One region of the Streptomyces sp. NPDC029674 genome, then DNA from elsewhere that is predicted to be linked to it. Evidence: riboswitches for the same ligand, from Rfam matches in the RefSeq annotation. Region 1 holds a riboswitch; the other holds the start of a gene.
What was found. A riboswitch is a leader RNA that binds a small molecule or an ion and turns the genes downstream of it on or off. The one in region 1 is predicted to bind glycine.
Positions count from the first base shown of each region.

Region 2: linked by a shared signal. The riboswitch ahead of gcvP (aminomethyl-transferring glycine dehydrogenase) and the one ahead of gcvT (glycine cleavage system aminomethyltransferase GcvT) in region 1 are both predicted to bind glycine.

Region 1 is NZ_JBJDPY010000011.1:244,593-251,857, forward strand. It holds gene ACI2L3_RS26350 (enhanced serine sensitivity protein SseB C-terminal domain-containing protein) at 1-402, opposite strand, end outside; gene ACI2L3_RS26355 (enhanced serine sensitivity protein SseB) at 468-1,250, opposite strand; gene ACI2L3_RS26360 (AAA family ATPase) at 1,314-2,012, opposite strand; glycine riboswitch at 2,154-2,261, shown strand; gene gcvT (glycine cleavage system aminomethyltransferase GcvT) at 2,411-3,544, shown strand; gene gcvH (glycine cleavage system protein GcvH) at 3,603-3,980, shown strand; gene glyA (serine hydroxymethyltransferase) at 4,004-5,263, shown strand; gene ACI2L3_RS26380 (L-serine ammonia-lyase) at 5,427-6,812, shown strand; gene ACI2L3_RS26385 (LacI family DNA-binding transcriptional regulator) at 6,799-7,265, opposite strand, start outside.
Region 2 is NZ_JBJDPY010000018.1:9,368-16,632, reverse strand. It holds gene ACI2L3_RS32765 (glutamate--cysteine ligase) at 1-853, opposite strand, end outside; gene ACI2L3_RS32760 (hypothetical protein) at 1,337-1,921, shown strand; gene ACI2L3_RS32755 (DUF5999 family protein) at 2,228-2,434, shown strand; gene gcvP (aminomethyl-transferring glycine dehydrogenase) at 2,578-5,466, opposite strand; glycine riboswitch at 5,654-5,753, opposite strand; gene ACI2L3_RS32745 (PRC-barrel domain-containing protein) at 5,898-6,287, shown strand; gene ACI2L3_RS32740 (DNA polymerase IV) at 6,194-7,265, opposite strand, start outside.

The DNA.
Region 1 (7,265 bases):
TCCCGCGGGCAGCAGGTCGAGGCCGGTGGCGATGCGGCGCAGATCCAGCCACGGGATGCCGAGGCCGCCGCCGGGCGCGTGCGGGTTGAGCCAGAGGCCGTAGTGGTCGGGGTAGAGGGTGCGGGCGATGTCGGTGCCGCGCACCACTTCGTAGCTGCGGTTCCAGCCACTGGCGGAGAGCTCCTGGGCGGAGGTCACGCACGGGGCGTAGCCGAGGCCGTCAACCTCCATGTTCCCGTACTGGGCGTCGGGCGAGCCGGCCTGGCCGTGCCAGAGCAGCATCCACACCTGGTCGGCGGCGAGGGCGCGCAGCAGTGCCTCGTAGGCGTCGTAACGCCCCGGCGTGACCTGGCGCAGCAACTGCTCGAACTGCCCGGCCGCGGCCGTGCCCGACGCACTCACCCGTAACCGCTCCTTCGTGACGAACTCGGTGTCCCCGTGGAAGACGACAGAGGAATGGAACCAGCTTAAGCGGCGATCCGGTGGTAGAACGGCCGCACCTTCGCGCGCAGCCAGTCGCCCACCGGGTCCTGCGCCACGTCGAGCAGGACGAGGTTCACCGGCCACGGGGCCGGTGCCTGGCCGAGGGCCCGGCCGAGGGCCTCCATGGGGAGCTCGCGGGCGTTGCCGTCCCAGGTGGACAGCTCGACGCCGACGAAGAGGGTGGGTTCGTCCGTCTCGATGGCGGCCAGGCAGCGGCGGGCGGTGAGGACCACGCCGGCCGCCTCGAACTCGCGGCCCGCGGCGGCCAGGAAGTCCACCGGGTCGTGCTGCCAGTCCGGCTCGTACAGGCGCACCCGGCCGCCGGTGGCGGGTCCGTCCAGCGGGGTGCGGCCGGCCCGGCTGAGCTCGGCGACGGCGGGTGGCGGCAGCGGGACGCCGACGGTGCCGTCCGGGTTGAGCGCGATGCCCAGCTGCGGGGGGAGGCCGCGGGCGAACTCCACGGCGGGCGCCACGGTGTGGCCCATCCGGTCGGCCGCTTCGCCGAGGGCCTGCCGGAACTGCTGTTCGGAGCTGAAGACGGGGACGTACGCCTGGCCGTCGATCTCCAGGGTCGGCAGGTCGAGGGTGCCGCTGTCGGGGCCGCCGCCGTTCGGCAGCGGGATCCAGATCTGGCTGCGGCCGAGCACCTCCACGATCCGGGCGCCCGCCGACGCGTCGGCGCCGAGGGAGGCGGCGAGGACCTCCTCCAGTTCGTTGCCCGGCCATCCGCCGTAGGGATGGGCATGTGCCTGCGCCGGAAAGTCCATCTGTCCGTCCAACTCCTGCTCGCGACCGCTCTGCCTGCGGCTCGAACCCTAGCGTCGGCCGCCTCAGCGGTCGAAGGCGATCACCCGGAGGACCTGTGCCGCGTCGCGGTCGAGCAGCACCGCGGAGCGGCAGCCGCGGGGCAGGTCGCCGCGCTCGGTGGCGCCGACGAGGCGGCCGACCGTCCTGCGGTGCCGCGTGAACGCGTACCGGGAGACGCCCCTGCCACGCTCGCGCTGGCCCTGGAGCGCCGTGTCCACCGGGACGTCGAGCAGCAGCAGGTGCAGGGCGGCGCCGCGGCGGGCGGCCTCGCGGGCGAGCCAGCGGCGCACCCACGCCTGGGTGCCGCAGTCGTGCACGACGACGCCGGCCCCGGTGCGCAGGGTGCGGCGCAGGCCGGCGTAGTGCGCGAGGCGGACCAGGGGGCGGTAGACCGCGTACGGCAGCAGGCGGGGCATGCGGTGGGCCCAGCGGTCGCGGGTGTCCTGGGAGTCGATGCGGGGGCCCGTGACGGCCTGCCGCATCAGCGTCGACTTTCCGCCACCGGGCAGCCCGGAGACGACGACGAGGTCGCCCTCGCCGAAGGTGAGGCGGCGGGGGCTGTGGCCGGCCCGCTGCCGCAGGTCCCGGACGACGGCCACGGGGAGCGGGCCGCAGCTCTCCGCGGCCGGGGTGGCGGCCTGCTTGGGCAGTGCCACCCCCGTGGTAGTGGCAAAGACGCTGGTCCTGCTGCGCACCGTGATCGGCCTCCCCGTAGCGGTCACGTACTGCCTTCCCCAGCAAGTGTAAAGAGAAGGTAATGCGGCACAAGAGCATTCCGGGGCCATGGCATCCGTATCCGGGCAAGGGTCCCCCTGGACAGGGTCGCGTGCAATGATGTGCCCGCCAACTCCATACCGGCCGTTTGAATCCGCGCGGGAGAGTCCCCGGAGCCAGCACGCACCGCGTGCCCGGGGCGCCGAAGGAGCAAGTCCCTCCCTTGAATCTCTCAGGCCCCGTACCGCGCGGGCGAGGCACATCTGAAAAGCGGGCCGCCCCGGCGGTCCCACCCAAGGTGCAAGCCGGGCGTCCCGGATACCGGGACACTCTCGGCGAACCTCTCAGGTTCCGATGACAGATGGGGAGGATCGACCTCGCCCGTCATGCCCTGGGAGTTCCCTTCATGAGCACTGCCCCCCGTCTCACAGCCCTCGATGCCGTGCATCGCGCGCTCGGCGCGACCATGACCGACTTCGCGGGCTGGGACATGCCGCTGCGGTACGGCAGCGAGCGCGACGAGCACAACGCCGTGCGCACCAAGGCCGGCCTCTTCGACCTCTCCCACATGGGCGAGATCACGGTCACAGGACCGGAGGCCGTGGACTTCCTGAACTTCTCGCTGGTCGGCAACATCGGCTCCATCGGTGTCGGCCGTGCCCGCTACACGATGATCGTCGCCGAGGACGGCGGCATCCTGGACGACCTGATCGTCTACCGCCTCGGCGAGGCGGAGACCCCCGAGTACATGGTCGTCGCCAACGCCTCCAACGCCCGGACCGTGCTGGACGAGCTGAGCAACCGCGTCGAGGGGTTCGACGCCGAGGTCCGCGACGACCGCGAGGCGTACGCGCTCCTCGCCGTCCAGGGCCCCGAGTCCCCCGGCATCCTCAAGTCACTCACGGATGCCGACCTGGACAACCTCAAGTACTACGCGGGCCTGCCCGGCACCGTCGCGGGCGTCCCCGCGCTGATCGCCCGCACCGGCTACACCGGCGAGGACGGCTTCGAGCTCTTCGTCGCCCCCGGTGACGCCGAGAAGCTGTGGAACGCGCTGATGGAGGCGGGCACGCCGGTCGGCATGGTCCCGGCCGGTCTCTCCTGCCGCGACACGCTGCGCCTGGAGGCGGGCATGCCGCTGTACGGGCACGAGCTGACCGCCGAGCTGACGCCCTTCGACGCCGGGCTCGGCCGCGTCGTCAAGTTCGAGAAGACGTCACAGGCGGACTCCTTCGTGGGCCGCGCGGCCCTGGCCGCCGCCGCCGAGCGCGCCGAGACCGCCCCGCCGCGCAAGCTGGTCGGGCTGATCGCCGAGGGCCGCCGGGTCCCGCGCGCGGGCTTCTCCGTGGTCGCCGACGGCAAGGTCATCGGCGAGGTCACCTCCGGCGCCCCGTCCCCGACGCTGGGCAAGCCGATCGCGATGGCGTACGTCGACGCCGGGCACGCGGCGCCGGGCACGCCGGGTGTCGGTGTGGACATCCGCGGCACCCACGAGCCGTACGAGGTCGTGGCCCTGCCGTTCTACAAGCGCCAGAAGTGACCCCCCGCACATCGTCCCCGTTCCGCAGCACCCACCCGCGTACAGGAGAATTCAGGTCATGAGCAACCCCCAGCAGCTTCGCTACAGCAAGGAGCACGAGTGGCTGTCGGCCACCGAGGACGGCGTGGCGACCGTCGGCATCACGGAGCACGCGGCCAACGCGCTCGGTGACGTCGTCTTCGCCCAGCTCCCCGAGGTCGGCGACACCCTGGTCGCGGGCGAGTCCTGCGGCGAGCTGGAGTCGACCAAGTCGGTCAGCGACCTCTACTCCCCGGTCAACGGCGAGGTCGTCGCCGCCAACCAGGACGTCGTCGAGGACCCGTCGCTGGTCAATTCCGCCCCGTTCGAGGGCGGTTGGCTGTTCAAGGTGCGCATCACGGACGAGCCGGACGACCTGATGTCCGCCGATGAGTACACCGCCTTCACCGCCGGCTGACCCATACCGATAGGGATCGTGTGATGTCGCTTCTGAACACCCCTCTCCACGAGCTGGACCCGGACGTCGCCGCCGCCGTCGACGCCGAGCTCCACCGCCAGCAGTCCACCCTGGAGATGATCGCCTCGGAGAACTTCGCTCCGGTCGCCGTCATGGAGGCCCAGGGCACCGTCCTCACCAACAAGTACGCCGAGGGCTACCCCGGCCGCCGCTACTATGGTGGCTGCGAGCACGTGGACGTGGCCGAGCAGATCGCGATCGACCGGATCAAGGAGCTGTTCGGCGCCGAGTACGCCAACGTCCAGCCGCACTCCGGCGCCTCCGCGAACCAGGCCGCCCTCTTCGCGATCGCCCAGCCCGGCGACACGATCCTCGGCCTCGACCTGGCGCACGGCGGCCACCTCACGCACGGCATGCGCCTGAACTTCTCCGGCAAGCAGTTCAACGTGGTCCCGTACCACGTCGACGAGGCCGGTCTGGTCGACATGGCCGAGGTCGAGCGCCTGGCCAAGGAGAACAGCCCGAAGGTGATCATCGCGGGCTGGTCCGCCTACCCGCGCCACCTGGACTTCGCCGAGTTCCGCCGGATCGCCGACGAGGTCGGCGCGTACCTGTGGGTCGACATGGCGCACTTCGCCGGGCTCGTCGCCGCCGGGCTGCACCCGAACCCGGTGCCCTACGCGGACGTGGTGACCTCCACCACACACAAGACCCTCGGCGGCCCGCGCGGCGGCGTCATCCTGGCCCGCACCAAGGACTTCGCGAAGAAGCTGAACTCCGCGGTCTTCCCCGGCTTCCAGGGCGGCCCGCTCGAGCACGTGATCGCGGCCAAGGCCGTCTCCTTCAAGGTCGCGGCCTCGGAGGAGTTCAAGGAGCGCCAGCAGCGCACCCTGGACGGCGCCCGCATCCTCGCCGAGCGCCTGGTCCAGGAGGACGCGAAGGCCGTCGGCGTCGACGTCCTGTCCGGCGGCACGGACGTGCACCTGGTCCTCGTCGACCTGCGCAACAGCGAGCTCGACGGGCAGCAGGCCGAGGACCGCCTCCACGAGGTCGGCATCACGGTCAACCGCAACGCGATCCCGAACGACCCGCGCCCCCCGATGGTCACCTCGGGCCTGCGGATCGGCACCCCGGCGCTCGCCACGCGCGGCTTCCAGGAGGAGGACTTCCGCGAGGTCGCCGACATCATCGCCGAGGCCCTCAAGCCCGGCTTCGACGCGGACTCCCTCAAGGCCCGGGTGACCGCTCTGGCCGACAAGCACCCGCTGTACCCCAACCTGTAGCATTTTCGTACGCTTTTCGTTCGTACGAAACGTCGGGGCACCGCGCACACTGGAAGTGAACACAGTGAGTGCGGTGCCCCGTGCTCATGCCCGGCTCACGCCCTGCTTTCTGCACCACCCCCGGCAGACAACGGCGTCTACCAACCACCCTTTGGAGTTCTCCGTGGCCATCTCGGTCTTCGACCTGTTCTCGATCGGCATCGGCCCGTCCAGCTCCCACACGGTCGGTCCGATGCGCGCCGCCCGCATGTTCGCGAGCCGCCTCAAGAACGAGGGCCTGATGGCCCACACCACCGCGATACGGGCGGAGCTGTACGGCTCGCTCGGCGCGACCGGCCACGGCCACGGCACCCCGAAGGCCGTCCTGCTCGGCCTGGAGGGCGAGTCGCCCCGCACGGTGAACGTGGAGACGGCCGACGACCGTGTCGAGGAGATCAAGAGCGGCCGCCGCCTCAACCTGCTCGGCATGCACGAGATCGACTTCGACTTCGACGAGGACCTGGTCCTGCACCGCCGCAAGGCGCTGCCGTACCACGCCAACGGCATGACGGTCTTCGCGTACGACCACGAGGGCGCCCTGGTCCTGGAGAAGACGTACTACTCCGTGGGTGGCGGCTTCGTCGTCGACGAGACCGTCCTCAATCAAGAGGGCGCGGCCGGTGAGAACCCGATCGTGCCGGACGACACCGTCCTGAAGTACCCCTTCCGCACCGGTGACGAGCTGCTGCGTCTCTCCGAGGAGACCGGCCTGTCCATCTCCGCGATGATGCTGGAGAACGAGAAGGCCTGGCGCACGGAGGAGGAGATCCGCGAGGGTCTCCTCGACATCTGGCGCGTCATGCAGGCGTGCGTCTCCCGCGGCATGTCCCGCGAGGGCATCCTGCCGGGCGGCCTGAAGGTGCGCCGCCGGGCCGCGAACTCGGCCCGCCAGCTGCGCGCCGAGGGCGACCCGCAGGCCCGCGCCATGGAGTGGATCACGCTCTACGCGATGGCCGTGAACGAGGAGAACGCGGCCGGCGGCCGGGTCGTGACCGCCCCGACGAACGGCGCGGCGGGCATCATCCCGGCCGTCCTGCACTACTACATGAACTTCATCCCCGGGGCCGACGAGGACGGCGTGGTCCGCTTCCTGCTCGCCGCGGGCGCCATCGGCATGCTCTTCAAGGAGAACGCCTCGATCTCCGGCGCCGAGGTCGGCTGCCAGGGCGAGGTCGGCTCCGCCTGCTCGATGGCGGCGGGCGCGCTCGCCGAGGTCCTGGGCGGCTCCCCGGAGAAGGTGGAGAACGCCGCCGAGATCGGCATGGAGCACAACCTCGGCCTGACCTGCGACCCCGTCGGCGGCCTCGTCCAGATCCCGTGCATCGAGCGCAACGGCATGGCGGCGGTCAAGGCCGTCACCGCGGCCAAGATGGCGATGCGGGGCGACGGCTCCCACAAGGTCTCCCTCGACAAGGTCATCAAGACCATGAAGGAGACCGGCGCCGACATGAGCGTCAAGTACAAGGAGACGGCCCGCGGCGGTCTGGCGGTCAACATCATCGAGTGCTGACGCGCTGCGCGGTCGAGCCGCGCACGACGAGCTCCGGTTCGAAGAGGAGCTCGCCGGGGTGGGTCTGGCTGCCGCGGATCTGGGCGCACAGCAGGTCGACCGCCGCGCGGCCCATCGCCTCGATGGGCTGGCGCACGGTCGAAAGGGGCGGTTCCGTGCAGGTCATGAAGGCCGAGTCGTCGTAGCCGACGACGGAGATGTCGGCGGGGACGGAGAGGCCGCGGCGCCGGGCGGCCCTGATCGCGCCGAGTGCGAGCGGGTCGCTCGCGCAGACGACCCCGGTGACGCCCTTGTCCAGCAGGCGCGAGGTGGCGGCCTGGCCGCCTTCCAGCGAGAAGATCGACCGCTCGACGAACTCCTCGGCGAGTGCCGTGCCCGCGGCCTTCGCCACGCCCCGGGCGGCTTCGAGCTTGCGGCGCGAAGGGACGTGGTCGGCGGGGCCGAGGACCAGGC
Region 2 (7,265 bases), on a different contig from region 1:
GCAGCAGCGCGGGGAAGTAGCGCAGGTTCTCCTCGAAGAGCTCCAGCGGCTCGGTGATCCACCGCTCCCCGAACCAGGTGCGCGGCCGCACGCCCTGGACCTGCAGTTCGGGCGGCCGGGTGTCGGTGGACTGCAGGAACAGCGGCGGGCGCGACTCGCGCCAGAGCTCACGGCCGAACAGGAACGGCGCGTTGGCCCCCACGGCGATCTGCGCGGCGGCGATCGCCTGCGCCGCGTTCCACACATCGGCGAAGCGGCCCGGTGTGACCTGCAAGTGCAACTGCACGGAGGTGCACGCCGCTTCGGGCGCGATGGAGGCGGAGGTGCAGGTCAGCCGCTCCACGCCCTGGATGTCGAGGGCGAAGCGCTCGCCGCGCGCCGCCACGATCTGCTCGTTCAGAAGGGCGTAGCGGTCGACGTCGGAGAGGTTCGCGGAGACCATGTCGGCGCGGTCGAGCGTCGGCAGAATACCGATCATGACAATGCCGGCGTCGAGCTCCTTGGCTTTTCTGTGGGCATAGTTGAGACCCGTGCGCAGCTCTTCGGCGAGCCGGTCGAGAACGCGTCCGCCGAGCCGGTGCGGGGCAATGTTCACTTCCAGATTGAACATTCCGAGTTCCGTCTGGAAATCCCGGCTCGCGATGCGCTCCAGAACCTGCGCATTCAACATCCTCGGCAGCCCGTCGGGCCCGGCGAGATTCAGCTCGATCTCCATGCCCATCAGATTCTTGGGCCGATCGAATCGCTGCTCCTCCAGCAAACGCTCCAGCCCCGCGAGACACTCGCGGAGCTTGCCGCGGAAGTGGTGCCGATCAGCCAGGTCGAACGTGCCCGCCGCGACCTTCTCCCCCATCGAAGGGTCCCTCCTCGGTCGGGCAGCCACGGGATCCGGCCGCTGTGTACGGGTGATGATGCCCAGGCAATGTGATCGGTAACGCCCCCTGCGGGTCCACCTGCCGGTATGCTCGGCACAGTTGGGGTCCGGCACATTCACCAGGCATGCGGCAGGGTGAAGATTCCCTTCCGATGCGCCTGGTCAAAAGCACCGGCAGAAATCGGCCGACCGCGTTGACGGAGAAATCCGAGGTCATGGTGGCCGAGCCCCTGCGAAATCGGGAGAAAGGCCTCAAAAGGACGACTCATTAAGTCCTTGCTCGTAATATGCGCAGCGCCTAGATGAAACACTGCTCGAACACGTCTCGTATAAACTGCGCAATCTAGGCAGAGAGTTGGCGCTCGCGGCAACGGCCCCCGCCCCTCTGACCCAGAGCTGACAGCGCCGTCACGCACCTGCCCCCGCTCCACTGTGCCTGTCGAATGAGAGAGGCGACCCACCATGCCGCTGCATGTCCCCCCGGCTCCCGCGCCCGCCCTGCGCAGCGTCCTCACGGCACTCGGTTCCCCCACCGCCGTACGCGAGGCCCGCACGCCGTCCCTGCGTACCGCACAGGGACCCGCGACCCCCGAACTCCCGCTGCCGGTCCACGTGTTGGACCGCCTCACCCCCGAGGGCACCTCGCCCACCCGCCTCGCCGGCTGGCGCTTCCTCATCCGCTGCGGCGAGCGCGCCGTCGCCGCGGCCGACACGATGCTCACTCCGGACGGCTGGGCGTTCTCCCACTTCTTCGAAGGGCCTTACATAGTTTCCACGGAGCGCGCCCTGCGACAGGCCGAAGCCATGCCGATGCCCTGCCAGCCGCGGCTGCTCTCCGTGCCGGAGCTCTATATGCTCACGCTCTGGCTGCACCGGGACTGCACGGACGACGGCGCCGAGGGCCCCCTCGCCGCCACCGACCTGCTCGTGCCGCTGGCACCCGCCCCGCCCGGCATCGCGGCCCACCGCCCGCACCGCGTCGCCGAGCTGCTGCCGATGCTCAACCACCGCCTGACACCGGCACCGCTGCTGAGCTCACCCGCCTGAAAGGACCGCCGCCGCCCCCTGTGCCCCGCCGCCCCCGGCCGCGGGGCACAGTGCTGCCCACCCAGGTGGACTAGCCCGGTCAGGCCACCCCGAACCACCCGAAGAGACAGGGAAGTTGGGCTGAACCGTCCGGGCGGGTGATACGTCATTAAGCAGTAGGAGCCGCTGCGGCAAAATCCCTGCGGATTGACGCCCGGAGGGCAACACTGGGATCGGACCGACTACAAACGGGGGGCGGTCATGAACACCGCATCGAGCCACAGGACCGACGTCACACCCATCTCATCGCAGCGAAAGAACCCTTCCATGTGCCAGCACCAACCCGCGTGCCCGACAGCCGACTCCGCCGACCGGGAAGCCGCGCTCCTCATGGCGAGCCACCCGGAGCAGGGCTGGAGCCTGCTGTGCAACGGTGTCCTGCTCTTCGAGGACACCGGTGAGCTGCTGCCGGACGGCCAGATCATCGCCCCGCACCGACCGCTGGGCACCGACCAGGTCATGACAGCCGCCTGAGCACCGACGGCACATCCGCGCGACCGCACCGCACGCACATCCGCAGCAGCGCACCACCGCACATCCGAACAGACGAGGGGCCGGCCCGGAGAGAAATCTCCGAACCGGCCCCGCCACATGCCCGCCTCACACGGGCGCGGGCATCAGTCCTCGTACGCATCCAGCGGCGGGCACGAGCAGACCAGGTTCCGGTCGCCGTACGCCTGGTCGATGCGGCGCACCGGCGGCCAGTACTTGTCCGCGGCGACCACGCCGGCCGGGAAGACGGCCTCCTCGCGGCTGTAGCCGTGCTCCCAGTCACCGCTCAGCGCGGCGGCGGTGTGCGGCGCGTTCCGCAGCGGGTTGTCCTCGGCGGCCCACTCGCCGGAGCCGACCTTCTCGATCTCCCGGCGGATGGCGATCATCGCCTCGCAGAACCGGTCGATCTCGGCCAGGTCCTCGCTCTCCGTCGGCTCGATCATCAGCGTTCCGGCGACCGGGAACGACATGGTCGGCGCGTGGAAGCCGTAGTCGATGAGCCGCTTCGCGATGTCGTCGACGCTGACACCGGTCGCCTTGCTCAGCGGCCGCAGATCGACGATGCACTCGTGCGCGACGAGGCCCGCAGGACCGGTGTAGAGCACCGGGTAGTGCGGCTCGAGGCGCTTGGCGATGTAGTTGGCGGAGAGCACCGCGACCTGGGTGGCGCGCTTGAGGCCCTCGCCGCCCATGAGGCGCACGTACGACCAGGAGATCGGCAGGATGCCGGCGGAGCCCCACGGCGCCGCGGAGATCGGACCGACACCGGTCTCGGGACCGGCCGCGGGCTGGAGCGGGTGGTTGGGCAGGTACGGCGCGAGGTGCTCGCGCACACCGACCGGGCCGACGCCGGGACCGCCGCCGCCGTGCGGGATGCAGAAGGTCTTGTGCAGGTTCAGGTGCGAGACGTCGCCGCCGAAGTGGCCCGGCTTGGCGAGGCCCACCAGCGCGTTGAGGTTGGCCCCGTCGACGTACACCTGGCCGCCGGCCTCGTGCACCTCCGCGCAGATGTCGGCGACGTGCTCCTCGAAGACGCCGTGCGTCGAGGGGTACGTGATCATCAGCACGGAGAGCTCGTCGCGGTGCTTCTCGATCTTGGCGCGCAGGTCCGCGATGTCGACCTCGCCGTCGTCGGCGGTCTTCACGACGACGACCTTCATGCCCGCCATGACGGCGCTCGCGGCGTTCGTGCCGTGCGCGGAGGACGGGATGAGGCAGACGGTGCGCTGCTCGTCGCCGTTGGCCCGGTGATAACCGCGGACCGCGAGCAGTCCGGCCAGCTCACCCTGCGAACCGGCGTTGGGCTGGAGGGAGACCTTGTCGTACCCGGTGACCTCGGCGAGCCGCTCCTCCAGCTCACGGATGAGCGTGAGGTAGCCCTGCGCCTGCTGGGCGGGCGCGAAGGGGTGCAGCTGGCCGAACTCGGGCCAGGTGACAGGCTCCATCTCGGTGGTCGCGTTGAGCTTCATGGTGCAGGAGCCCAGCGGGATCATGCCGCGGTCGAGCGCGTAGTCCCGGTCGGCGAGCTTGCGCAGGTAGCGCAGCATCGACGTCTCGGAGCGGTACTGGTGGAAGACCGGGTGTGTCAGGTAGTCGTCGCCGCGCAGCAGGCCCTGGGGCAGCGTGTCCGTGACGGTGGCGTCGAGCGCCTCGACGTCGGCGTCGACACCGAAGGCGCCCCAGACCGCGCTGAGCTGCCGGCGCGTGGTCGTCTCGTCACAGGACAGGGAGACGTGGTCGGCGTCGACGAGGTGGATGTTGACGCCGGCCTCGCGGGCGGTGACCACCAGCTGCTCGGCCTTGCCGGGCGCCCGCACCGTGAGCGTGTCGAAGTAGGCGCCGTGGACGACCTCGTAACCGCCCCCGGTGAGACCGGCGGCGAGCAGCGTCGCGTACCGGTGGGTGCGCCGCGCGATGGCCTTCAGGCCGTCGGGCCCGTGGTAAACGGCGTACATTCCGGCCATGACGGCGAGCAGCACCTGAGCGGTACAGATGTTGCTGGTGGCCTTCTCGCGGCGGATGTGCTGCTCACGGGTCTGCAGCGCGAGCCGGTAGGCCTTGTTGCCGTCGGCGTCGACGGAGACACCGACGAGCCGCCCCGGCAGGCTGCGCGCGAACTTCTCGCGGACCGCCATGTAACCGGCGTGCGGCCCGCCGAAGCCCATCGGCACACCGAAGCGCTGCGTCGTGCCGACGGCGATGTCGGCGCCGAGCTCGCCGGGCGAGGTGAGCAGCGTCAGGGCGAGCAGGTCGGCGGCGACGGTGACGACGGCACCGAGCTCGTGCGCCTGGTCGACGAGCGGCTTGATGTCGCGTACGGCACCGGAGGCGCCCGGGTACTGGATGAGTACGCCGACGACGCCGCGCTCGGCGACCTCGGCCGGCAGGCCCTCGCTCAGGTCGGCGACGACGACCTCGACGCCGGTGGGCTCGGCGCGGGTCTGTATGACGGCGATGGTCTGCGGCAGGGCGTCGGCGTCGACGACGAACACGCCGTTCTTGACCTTGCCCATGCGGCGCGACAGGGCCATGGCCTCGGCGGCCGCCGTGCCCTCGTCGAGGAGCGAGGCCCCGGAGGTGGGCAGGCCGGTCAGCTCGGCGACCATGGTCTGGAAGTTGAGCAGCGCCTCGAGCCGGCCCTGCGAGATCTCCGGCTGGTACGGCGTGTAGGCCGTGTACCAGGCCGGGTTCTCCATCACGTTCCGCAGGATCACCGGCGGCGTGAAGGTGCCGTAGTACCCGAGTCCGATCATGGAGTCGAGAACCCGGTTCCGGTCGGCGAGGGAGCGCAGCTCGGCGAGCACCTCGGCCTCCGAGCGCGCGCCGGGCAGGTCCAGCGCCTCGGCGTTCTTGATCACATCCGGCACCGCGGCGGCCGTCAGCTCGTCGAGCGAGCCGTACCCGACCTGGGCGAGCATCTTGGCGCACGCTTCCGCATCGGGCCCGATGTGCCGCTGCTCGAAGAGGATGCCCTGCTCAAGCTCCGAGAGCGGGATGCGATGGGTGGCAGTCATTGCGGAGGCCTCCTGGTCTGCACGACCTGCGAGGGGTACCACGGCGCGGGTACCCGGACGGCCTCCCCCTCTGTCATCTCAACCTGAGAGCTTCACAGGCCCGCCTGTCGACAGATCTGCTTTCACCGTCGGTGAGGAAGGGTTCCGAACGTGCCCGCCCGACGCCCGCCCTGCTTTCCAGAGTGACCTCGTCCGTGCGGTACGGGTGCCTGAGAGATTCCGGGGAGGATTTGCTCCTTCGGCGCCTCCGGGAAGTGCCTTCCGGAGAGCTCTCCCGCACGGGGTCAGCAGCCAAGCGCCAGCCTACCAGCGAGGACCCCGGCCGTTCCCTCGAGTGGCCACCTGCCCCGAAGTGCTCTTTCGTAGTGACTACGAATGATTAAAGATGAGTTACGCCCGTTTCCGACGAGCCGCGACCAGCTGGAGGGCCCGTGCAGACCGATATCGATCCGCGCAACCTGATCGGCCGCAAGGCGTTCGACCGGAACGGAACCAAGATCGGCACGATCGACGAGGTCTACCTCGACGACGCCACCGGCGCCCCGGAGTGGGCCGCCATACGCACCGGCCTGTTCAGCCGCGACGCCTTCGTCCCGCTGGAGCCGAGCGAACTGGCCGAGGACGGAACCCTCCGCATCCCGTTCGAACGCGCCCTGATCAAGGACGCCCCGGACTTCGGAGTGGGCCGCCACCTCTCCCCCGAGCAGGAACTCCAGCTGTACCACCACTACGGCCTGGACACGACACCACCGAAGTCCCCGCCGTCCCCACCCCCTCCCGACCAGGACTTCGGCCGGATCGCCGGCACGGAAGCCCCCTGACCCATCGGACCCGAAACCAGCGGCAACGGTTCAGCGGACACCAGATCCGGGTCGTCCGTCCGGAACGTCCGCACCCGCCCCGGCGGCGAATCCGGCGTCTCGAAGCGCACCGTCACCCGGCCCAGGCCGCTCCCCTGCACCCAGCCGTGCCCGTACTCGGCGTGCCGCACATCGTGCCCGGCCGCCCACCTCCGCTCGACCGGCACCTCCGGCTCCTCGCCCCGCTCCCCCTCCGGATCACCTGAGGCGACCTCCCCTGCCGCGACCACACCGCCCTCCTCCCTCGCCCCTTCGTCACCGGCCAGGGCCGCCTCGGCCGCCTGCGCCTGCGCGAAGAGATCCTCCTGCGTATAGTCCGCGAGGCCCGTGACGCCCACTCCGAGGAGCCGCACGCCCCCCGTGGTGTCCACGGACTCCAGCAACCGCGCCGCGGCCTCCCGCACCACTCCGGGGTCGTCCGTGGGCCCGCGCAGCGTCTCCGACCGCGTCAGCGTCGAGAAGTCGAACCGCCGCACCTTGAGCACGATGGTCCGCCCCGAGTGCCCGGCCGCCCGCAGCCGCTGCACACACCGCTCGGCGAGCCGCCCGACCTCCGTCCTGACCCGCACCCGGTCGTGGATGTCCACGTCGTACGTGTCCTCGACACTGACCGACTTCGACTCCCGCTCGGCCACCACGGGCCGCTCGTCGTGCGCGAGCGCCATCGCGTACAGCGAGCCCCCATGGGCCTTCCCCAGCAGCCGTACGAGCTCGTCCTCACCCGCCTCCGCGAGCTCCTCGACCGTCGTGATCCCGGCCCGCCGCAAATGATCACCGGTAGCAGGCCCCACTCCGGGCAACGTCCGCACGGACATCGGCCCCAGAAGGGCGCGCTCCGTGCCCGGGGTGATCAGCACGAGTCCGTTCGGCTTGGCCTCCTCCGAGGCGATCTTCGCCAGCATCTTGGAGACGGCGAGCCCCACCGACCCGGCGAGCCCC